2 regions of the Mitsuaria sp. RG genome follow, and region 1 is predicted to be linked to the other one. Evidence: riboswitches for the same ligand, from Rfam matches in the RefSeq annotation. Region 1 holds a riboswitch; the other holds the start of a gene.
The links. Region 1 has a riboswitch for cobalamin ahead of POF53_RS17450 (CbtB domain-containing protein). Riboswitches for the same ligand answer to the same signal wherever they lie in the genome.
Positions count from the first base shown of each region.

Region 1 (4,474 bases):
CAGGCTGGCCACGGCGATGGGCAATGGGTTCAGACCGCAGGCCTGCAGGCGCTGGCAGAACACATCGATGAACGCGGTGTTGGCCGCCTGCAGGTGCGAACGGTAGAACAGCAACGGCGCCACCGGATGCTCCGGGTTCCACTCGGCGTACCAGTCCTCGGGACAAGCCGTGCCCTTGGCTGGATGATAGACCGCCGTGCGCGGCAAGGGCTGTGGCTCGTCCCACGGGTAATCGCGCCCCAGCCACTGGCTGGCCAGGCAGTTGAACAGGTTCACCGCGTTGGCCTTGCCGCCCTGGCGCAGGAAGTGCCAGAGGCGTTCGGCCTGTTCGCCGCGAACCGTGCCCAGGTCGGTGAGCTCAGGGTCGGGGCGGTCGTCGCCGGGCACCAGGATCAGCTGTACCCCTCGCCCCGCCAGTTCGACCAGTTGCTCGACACCATAGCGCCAGTAACCGACACCGCCATGCAGTGATATCAGGATCACCTTGGCATGGCGCAGCACCTGGTCGATATACAAGTCGACCGAGGCGTGGTTCTGCACCTGCATCGGGTTGGCCAGGCGCACGCTGGGGAAATCCGCCGGCAACTGCTCGGCGGTTTCGGCGAGCAGCGCCAGGTGTGAATCGCCGCTGCAGAGGATCACCAGGTCGGCGGGGGTCTGGCCGAGATCGGCGATGCTGTCGTCCGGCACGAAGCCGCCGGGCTGGGTCCGCAGCAGGTGCATGGATCAGGCGCCCAGGGCCTGGCGCAGGCGCGCTTCCAGCTGCGCCGCGTCGAGATCCTGGCCGATCAGCACCAGGCGGGTGATCCGGGGCTCGTCGCTGCGCCAGGCACGGTCGAAATGCTTGTCGAAGCGGGTGCCCACACCCTGGATCAGCAGGCGCATCGGCTTGCCGGGGATGGCGGCGAAGCCCTTGGCGCGCAGGATGCCGAACTCGGTGACCAGCTGGGTCAGGGCATCGAGCAGCAGGCTCTCGTCGGCCTCGGGCAGGTCGATGGAGATCGAGTCGAAGGCGTCGTGGTCATGGTCGTCATGGTCATCGCCGTCGTGATGCGAGTCGTGATGGGTACGGCGACCGTCGATATGCGCCTCGGATTCGGCGCCCACGCCCAGCAACACTTCCAGCGGCAGGCGGCCGCTGCTGGCCTCGATCACCTTGACCGCCGGCGGCAGTTCCTCGGCCACCTCGGCACGGACCTTGGCCAGGCCCTCGGCGTCGATCAGGTCGGCTTTGTTCAGCACCACCAGATCGGCGCTGGCCAGCTGGTCGGCGAACAATTCATGGAGCGGCGACTCATGGTCGAGGTTCGGGTCGAGCTTGCGCTGGGCGTCGACCTGGTCCGGGTAGGCAGCGAAGGTGCCGGCGGCCACGGCCGGGCTGTCGACCACGGTGATCACCGCGTCGACGGTGCAAGCGTTGCGGATTTCCGGCCACTGGAAGGCCTGTACCAGCGGTTTGGGCAAGGCCAGGCCACTGGTTTCGATAAGGATGTGGTCGAGGTCGCCGCGCCGGGCCACCAACTCGCGCATCACCGGGAAGAATTCTTCCTGCACGGTGCAGCACAGGCAACCGTTGGCCAGTTCGTAGACGCGGCCATTGGCCTCTTCCTCTGTGCAACCGATGCTGCACTGCTTGAGGATCTCGCCGTCGATGCCCAGCTCGCCGAATTCGTTGACGATCACCGCGATGCGGCGGCCCTGGGCGTTGTCGAGCATATGGCGCAGCAAGGTGGTCTTGCCTGAGCCGAGGAAGCCGGTGACGATGGTGACGGGAAGCTTGGCCAGTGTTTTCATGTCGCGATGCCCTTGGCAGCAATGGCGCGGGCATGCAGGACGACAGCCACGGCCATGCCGGCCTGGCGCGTTCGCCACCGGATCACCCCGCCCGGTTGAAAGTCGAAAACGTCACGAGGCAGGTCTCCTGGCTTGCACCGCTGCGGCTCGCTGGCCGGTGGGCCGGCGCCTTCCCGCGCGCCTGCGCAGTGGCTGTGCCGAACCCTTCAGTGCTTACAGTTGCGGGGGCAGCCGCGGCTTGTACCGCGTTCCCGTCTTAGCTCGGGCCAACGCCCGAGAACCTCGCAGCGGCAAGGCTACGCAGTGCCTGCCTGGCGGTCAACCGCCGCGGCGATTGACGCGGGCCCGGCCCCGTGATTTGCTAGCGCATTGCGTTCAGGTGCCCCCACGGGGGTGAAACGGGAAACCGGTGCGTCGCGTCTCCATTCCAGGAGCCGACAAGGCCGGTGCTGCCCCCGCAACGGTAAGCGAGAGAAGCGTCCGGACCACTGTGCCAGCCTCAAGGCATGGGAAGGTGACGCCATGGAAGGAGCCTTGCTCCACCTCGCGAGCCCGGAGACCGGCCTGACGTGCTCACAGTACACCCCGCGGTGGGCGGGCGTCGTCGTATCACTCGGGCCAGCCGTGCCCGGGGTCGTCGCGCATGCCCGTTGCCACAACAAAAGCAGCAGAGGAACGCGTCATGCCCATCACCAGCGCCAAACACAGTATCGCCACCCCCGTCAGCCTCAGCCAGCGACTGATCGTCGCGGTCGGCGCCAGCCTGCTGGGGCTGTGCCTGGTGTACTTCGCCGGTTTCTCGCACATCGAGGCGGTGCACAATGCCGCCCACGACACCCGCCACAGTGCCGCCTTCCCTTGCCACTGAGTAAATCCGCATGATTACGCGCATCGCCCGTACCGCGGGTTTCAGCGGCCTGCTCGCGGCCCTGTTGCTGACCCTGCTGCAAAGCTTCTGGGTCGCCCCACTGATTCTCCAGGCGGAAACCTACGAATCCACTGCCCCGGTCGCCGAACAGCATGAGCACGGCGACGCCGCAGCGCCCCATGAGCATGAACACAGTGCCGAGGCCTGGGCGCCGGAGGACGGCTGGCAGCGCGTGCTGTCCACTACTGGCGGCAACCTGGTGGTCGCCGTCGGTTTTGCCCTGATCCTGGTCGCCCTCTACAGCCTGCGCGAACCGAACCGCGTGGCCACCGGCGCACTGTGGGGCCTGGCCGGCTTCGCCGTGTTCTGCCTGGCACCGACCCTGGGCCTGCCACCGGAACTGCCCGGCACCGCCGCCGCCGACCTTGGCCAGCGCCAGACCTGGTGGATCGGCACCGCCGCAGCCACCGCCGCCGGCCTGGCGCTGCTGGTGTTCGCCCGGCACTGGTTGTTCAAGGTGCTTGGTGTGGCCCTGCTGGTGATCCCGCACCTGATCGGCGCGCCGCAACCCGCAGTGCATGAAAGCCTGGCGCCGGAAGCCCTCGCGACCCAGTTCAAGATCGCTTCCTGGCTGACCAACGCCGCGTTCTGGCTGGCCTTGGGCCTGCTCAGCGCGTGGCTTTACCGTCGTTCCAGCCAGGCCTGATGCGCGATCTGCCCGTGCAGCCGGCGATGTTCGCCGGCTTTGGTTGCCGCCGTGGTTGCCCGGTCGAGACACTGGCGGTGCTGCTGCGCCAGACGCTCACCCGCCACGCCCTGCCCCTCTCGGCCCTGCGCGCCATTGCCAGCATCGAGCCCAAGGCTCGCGAACCCGGCCTGCTGGCATTGGCCGAGCGCCTCGGGCTGCCTTACATCTGCTTCGACGCCACGCACCTGACGGTCTTCGAGCCGCTGCTCAGCCATCGTTCGGCCACGGTGTACGCCCAGACCGGCTGCTGGGGCGTCGCCGAAAGCACTGCCCTGGCCCTGGCTGGCGAAAACGGCCGCCTGCATGTGCCCAGGCAGGTACTCGGCGGCGCTACCCTCGCCTTGGCGATCGGCGGATAATCCGCGCCATATTTCTGCAAGGAACCCCCATGACGGTTTATTTCATCGGTGCCGGCCCCGGCGATCCGGAGCTGATCACGGTCAAGGGCCAGCGCCTGATCCGCCAGTGCCCGGTGATCATCTACGCGGGCTCCCTGGTCCCCGCCGCCGTACTGGAAGGTCACCAGGCGCACACCGTGATCAACAGTGCCGAACTCCACCTGGAACAGATCGTCGAGGTGATGCGCCAGGCCCACGCCAATGGCGAGGATGTGGCCCGCGTGCACAGCGGCGACCCCAGCCTGTACGGCGCCATCGGCGAACAGATCCGCCACTTGCGCGAACTGGGCATCGGCTACCAGATCGTCCCCGGCGTCACCGCCACCGCCGCCAGTGCCGCGCTGCTCGGTTGCGAGCTGACCTTGCCCGATGTGGCACAGACCGTGATTCTCACCCGCTTTGGCGACAGTTCGCCGATGCCGGCCGGTGAACAATTGGCCGACCTGGCCCGCCACGGCAGTACCCTGGCCATCCACTTGGGCGTGCGCCACCTGGCCCGCATCGTCGAGGAGCTGCTGCCACACTATGGCGTCGACTGCCCGATCGCGGTGGTCCATCGTGCCACCTGGCCGGACCAGGACTGGGTCAAGGGCACCCTGGCGGACATCGGCGAACGCGTGGCCGCCAAAGGCTTCCGACGCACCGCGCTGATCCTGGTCGGCCATG
Region 1 is NZ_JAQMYQ010000031.1:6,763-11,236, forward strand. Features, by position in the region: gene cobN (cobaltochelatase subunit CobN) at 1-723, opposite strand, end outside; gene cobW (cobalamin biosynthesis protein CobW) at 727-1,794, opposite strand; cobalamin riboswitch at 1,895-2,094, opposite strand; cobalamin riboswitch at 2,154-2,376, shown strand; gene POF53_RS17450 (CbtB domain-containing protein) at 2,477-2,662, shown strand; gene POF53_RS17455 (CbtA family protein) at 2,673-3,368, shown strand; gene POF53_RS17460 (cobalamin biosynthesis protein) at 3,368-3,769, shown strand; gene cobM (precorrin-4 C(11)-methyltransferase) at 3,799-4,474, shown strand, end outside.

Region 2 (4,474 bases), on a different contig from region 1:
CACCGTGGCCACGCCGATTCTCTGCCGCCCGTTCGAGCACGGCGCCGATATCGTCGTGCACTCGCTGACCAAGTACATCGGCGGCCACGGCACCAGCATCGGCGGCATCGTCATCGACTCGGGCACATTCCCCTGGGCCGACCACAAGCAGCGTTTCGCCCTGCTCAATACTCCCGACCCGTCCTACCACGGCGTCACCTACACCGAAGCCTTCGGCCCCGCCGCCTTCATCGGTCGCTGCCGCGTGGTGCCGCTGCGCAACACCGGCGCCGCGCTGTCGCCATTCAATGCCTTCCTGATCCTGCAAGGCCTGGAGACCCTGGCCCTGCGCATGGAGCGCCATACCGAGAATGCGCTCAAGGTCGCCCGCTACCTGCAGGAACACGACCAGGTGGCCTGGGTGAAATATGCCGGCCTGCCGGACCACCCCGAGCACCAACTGGCCCGGCGCTACACCGGCGGCAAGCCGGCGGCGATCCTGTCGTTCGGCATCAAGGGCGGCCAGGCCGCCGGGGCGCGCTTCATCGATGCGCTGCAACTGGTGGTGCGCCTGGTCAACATCGGCGACGCCAAGTCGCTGGCCTGCCACCCCGCCTCCACCACCCATCGTCAACTCAACGACGAAGAGCTGGAGAAGGCCGGCGTACCGCGCGACATGGTGCGCCTGTCGATCGGCATCGAGCACAGCGACGACATCATCGCCGACCTCGCCCAGGCCCTTGAGGCCAGCCGCGGCTGATCGACCCGCGCCCCACCCAATGCCGACGGCGGGCGCGTACCCTGCAGAACCGGAACCTCGCGTAATGACCCTTTTCTACCTGAAACTCCTGGTCACCCCGCTGCTGATGTGGGCCATCTCCCTCGCCTCGCGGCGCTGGGGCGGACTGCTCGGCGGGCTGCTGTCCGGTCTGCCGATCACCTCGGCCCTGGTGATGACCTTCCTGTGCCTGGAGCAAGGCACGGGCTTCGCCCTGGGCGCGGTGCCCGGCGCGCTGGGTGGGTTGGCGGCGGTGCAGGCCACCTACGCCTTCTACCTGTTCGCCACGCGCAGGGTCGATATCGCCCCGGCCGTGCTGCTGGCGATCCTGTTCTACGGCCTGGCGGCCTATGCCTTCACCCACTGGGGTGGGCTTTACCTGTCGGTGGCCGTGGCGCTGCTGCTGATCGGCGTGCTGATCCGCGCCAGTGGCCGCGAGCCCAGGCCCGACACCCTCGCCCGTCCCCGGCAGCGGTATTGGGAGATTCCCTTGCGCATGGTATCGGCCACCTCGCTGCTGATGATCACCACCAGCCTGGCCAGCTGGCTGGGGCCGGCCACCAGCGGCATGCTGGCGCCAATTCCGGTGATCGCCTGGCCGCTGGTGGTGTTCGCCCATGTGCAGGGCGGCCGAGCCGGGATGGCGGCGATGGTGCGGGGCAATGCCATTGGTGCGGTGGGAGTGATTGCATTCTACCTGGCGATGGCGGGGTTGCTGGAACGATTGGGGGTTGCCGTGACCATCGGCCTCGCCATGGGCCTGGCAGTGGCACTGACCGTAGCGTTGGCGGCGGCGCTGCGCCGGGTACCGACCGATTGACCAGTGATTCGAACAGGTCCCGGGCTTGATCCATTCTCCCTGGGGCCAGCCCCTCCAGCGAAATATCGACTAGCCTGAATGCTCCTGTTGCCAACCTGACAAGGTGAAGACGATGAGCATGATGGACTGGGACGCCTACCGTAAGCAGTTGATGGCCGGCATCGGCGATCTCAAGCAACTCTCACCCGATACCGTGGCCGGCTACGCGACCGCCAGCGGCGCCGGGGCCAAGACCAATCACCTGGACGCCAAGACCCGTGAGCTGATCTCGTTGGCCGTCGCCGTCACCACCCGCTGCGACGGCTGCATTGCCGTGCATTCGCAGCAGGCGGTCAAGCACGGCGCCACCCGCGAGGAGATCGCCGAGGCCCTGGGCGTGGCGGTGGCAATGAACGCCGGCGCCGCGCTGGTCTACTCGGCCAGGGCGCTGGACGCCGTGGGCAAGACTGGCGCCTGAAACTTCATGGCGCCGCCGCCCTTGCGCGACGGCGCCGCGACACCCAGACTTGGCGGTTCAGCCCGTGCAGGAACCACCATGATCCAGATACGCCCCATGACCCCGGAAGACTTCGAACGCTTCTGGCCGACCTTCCAGGCCATTGTCCAGGCCCGCCAGACCTACGCCTTCGACCCGGCCCTGGACGTCGACCAGGCGCGTCGGTTGTGGCTGGAAACCCCGTTGCGCACCCTGGTGGCCGAGGACGACGGCGTGCTGCTCGGCTCCTACTTCCTCAAGGCCAATGCCGCCGGCCCCGGCGGGCATGTCGGCAACTGCGGCTACATGGTCTGCGAGCAGGCCCGCGGCCGGGGCGTGGCCAGGCTGATGTGCGAGCACTCGCAGAAGCTGGCGCGCCAGGAGGGCTTCCTGGCCCTGCAGTTCAATTCGGTGGTGGCCAGCAACGAGGTGGCGGTGGCGCTGTGGCACAAGCTCGGCTTCGAGACCGTCGGCCGCCTGCCCAGGGCTTACCGCCATGCCGAGCTGGGCCTGGTGGACTGCCTGGTGATGTACAAGTGGCTGGCAGACGAGCCGGTGGTGGAAAAGCCGGCGCTGCTGATCGGACGCAAGAATATCGAGGCGCGGGTTTCGCGTCGGCGCGGGCGCTGAACCCATCGCGGGGCAAGCCCGCTCCCACGATCCGATTGCCTGGAGCTGCCAGGGTATCGCCGTGGGAGCGGGCTTGCCCCGCGATCAGCGACAACGCAATTGCAGCTAACCCATTGCCCCACCAGATATTTTCCTGCCACCCAGGCGATTGACTCGCCACCCGTTCGATGGTCAGATGCGCGCCAGTTTCAGGTGTCCTGCGCCGCCGCGCGCAGGGTGAAACGGGAAGCCGGTGCGTCGTTGTCACGACAAGTCCGGCGCTGCCCCCGCAACGGTAAGCGAGCGAATCCTTCGACAGACCACTGTGCGCACGCATGGGAAGGTGAAGGCTTCATGCTCCTCGCAAGCCCGGAGACCGGCCTGAGGCTTCACTTGGCAACCCGCGGTGGGCGGGCGCAGGCCGGTATCCGCGCGCGCCTGCGTGCGCGCTTCGCCGTTGCGTGTTTTCCACCGGGATCCATTCCTTCCTGCAGCAGTGGAACGACATGTCCCGAATCAACAAGCTTCACACCCTGGCGGCCTGCCTGGCCGTGTCCCTGCCAGCACTGGCCGACGACCATGAAGTGGCGCCCCTCACCCTGCCCTCCACGGCGATCACCGACACCCGCGAGCCACAGGTCATCGACCTGGCCACGCCAACCCCGGCCGGCTCGCGCCTGAACCTCAGCGCCCTGGACACCCCGGCCAGCACCAGCAGCCTGACCGAGGCGCAGATCCAGCAGCGCAACAACCTCACCGTGCAGGACGCCGTGACCCGCTCGCCGGGCCTGACCTTCATCGGCACACCGGGCGACGGCGGTACCGGCCTGTCGGCCCGGGGCTTCACCGGGCAGAGTTCGGTGATGACCCTGTTCGACGGCTCGCGCCTGTACGCCGGCGCCGGCACCCTGACCTTCCCGGTCGCCCCGTGGATGGTCGAACGCATCGACGTGATCCGCGGCCCCTCCTCGGTGCTGTACGGCGAAGGCGCCACCGGCGCGGTGGTCAACGTGGTGCCGAAGAAGCCGTTCGCCGGTGACATCCGCAACCACCTGCGCCTGGGCTACGGCTCCTGGGACCGCCAGCAACTGGGCCTGGACAGCGGCGGCAGCCTGAGCGAGCGGCTGAGCTACCGCGTGACCCTCAACCAGCAGGCCGGCAACGGCTGGGTCGACCGCACCGACTCGCGCAGCCTGGCCCTCAGCGCCGCCCTGCGCTTCGATGCCAGCGACGACCTGAGCTTCACCCTCGCCCACGAACGCGGCGATGCGCAACCAGCCAACTACTACGGCACCCCGCTGATCGACGGGCACCTGCGCAGCAGCGTGCGCCGCAAGAACTACAACGTCAGCAACGACGAACAGCGCTACCACGACGAGTGGACGCGCCTGACCACCGACTGGACCCTCAGCGACAGTGTCATCGCCAGCAACCAGCTGTACTACATCAAGAGCCGCCGCCAGTGGCGCAACGCCGAGTCCTACGCCTGGGACGCCGCCAACGGCGTGATCCAGCGCGGCAGCTTCCTCGAGATTCGCCATAACCAGGAGCAGCTCGGCGATCGCCAGAGCTTTACCTTCGACCATGGCCTGTTCGGCCTGGCCAGCAAGACCGTGGTCGGCGCCGAATACAACCGCATCCGCTTCAACGTCGACAGCAACTCGCCCTACAGCGATGGCAGCAGCGACCCGCTCGACCCGTGGCATCCGGCTCCGGGCGGTTTCCACAGCCTCAGCCCGACCCGCGCGCAGACGCTGTCCAAGGTCGACACCTTCGCCCTGTTCGCCGAGAACCGCACCCAGCTGAGCGACCG
Region 2 is NZ_JAQMYQ010000027.1:11,777-16,250, forward strand. Features, by position in the region: gene POF53_RS15915 (bifunctional O-acetylhomoserine aminocarboxypropyltransferase/cysteine synthase) at 1-739, shown strand, start outside; gene POF53_RS15920 (hypothetical protein) at 804-1,577, shown strand; gene POF53_RS15925 (carboxymuconolactone decarboxylase family protein) at 1,696-2,034, shown strand; partial or broken gene POF53_RS15930 (GNAT family N-acetyltransferase) at 2,113-2,616, shown strand; cobalamin riboswitch at 2,856-3,060, shown strand; gene POF53_RS15935 (TonB-dependent receptor) at 3,168-4,474, shown strand, end outside.
Region 2: another riboswitch for cobalamin. It lies ahead of POF53_RS15935 (TonB-dependent receptor); the one in region 1 lies ahead of POF53_RS17450 (CbtB domain-containing protein).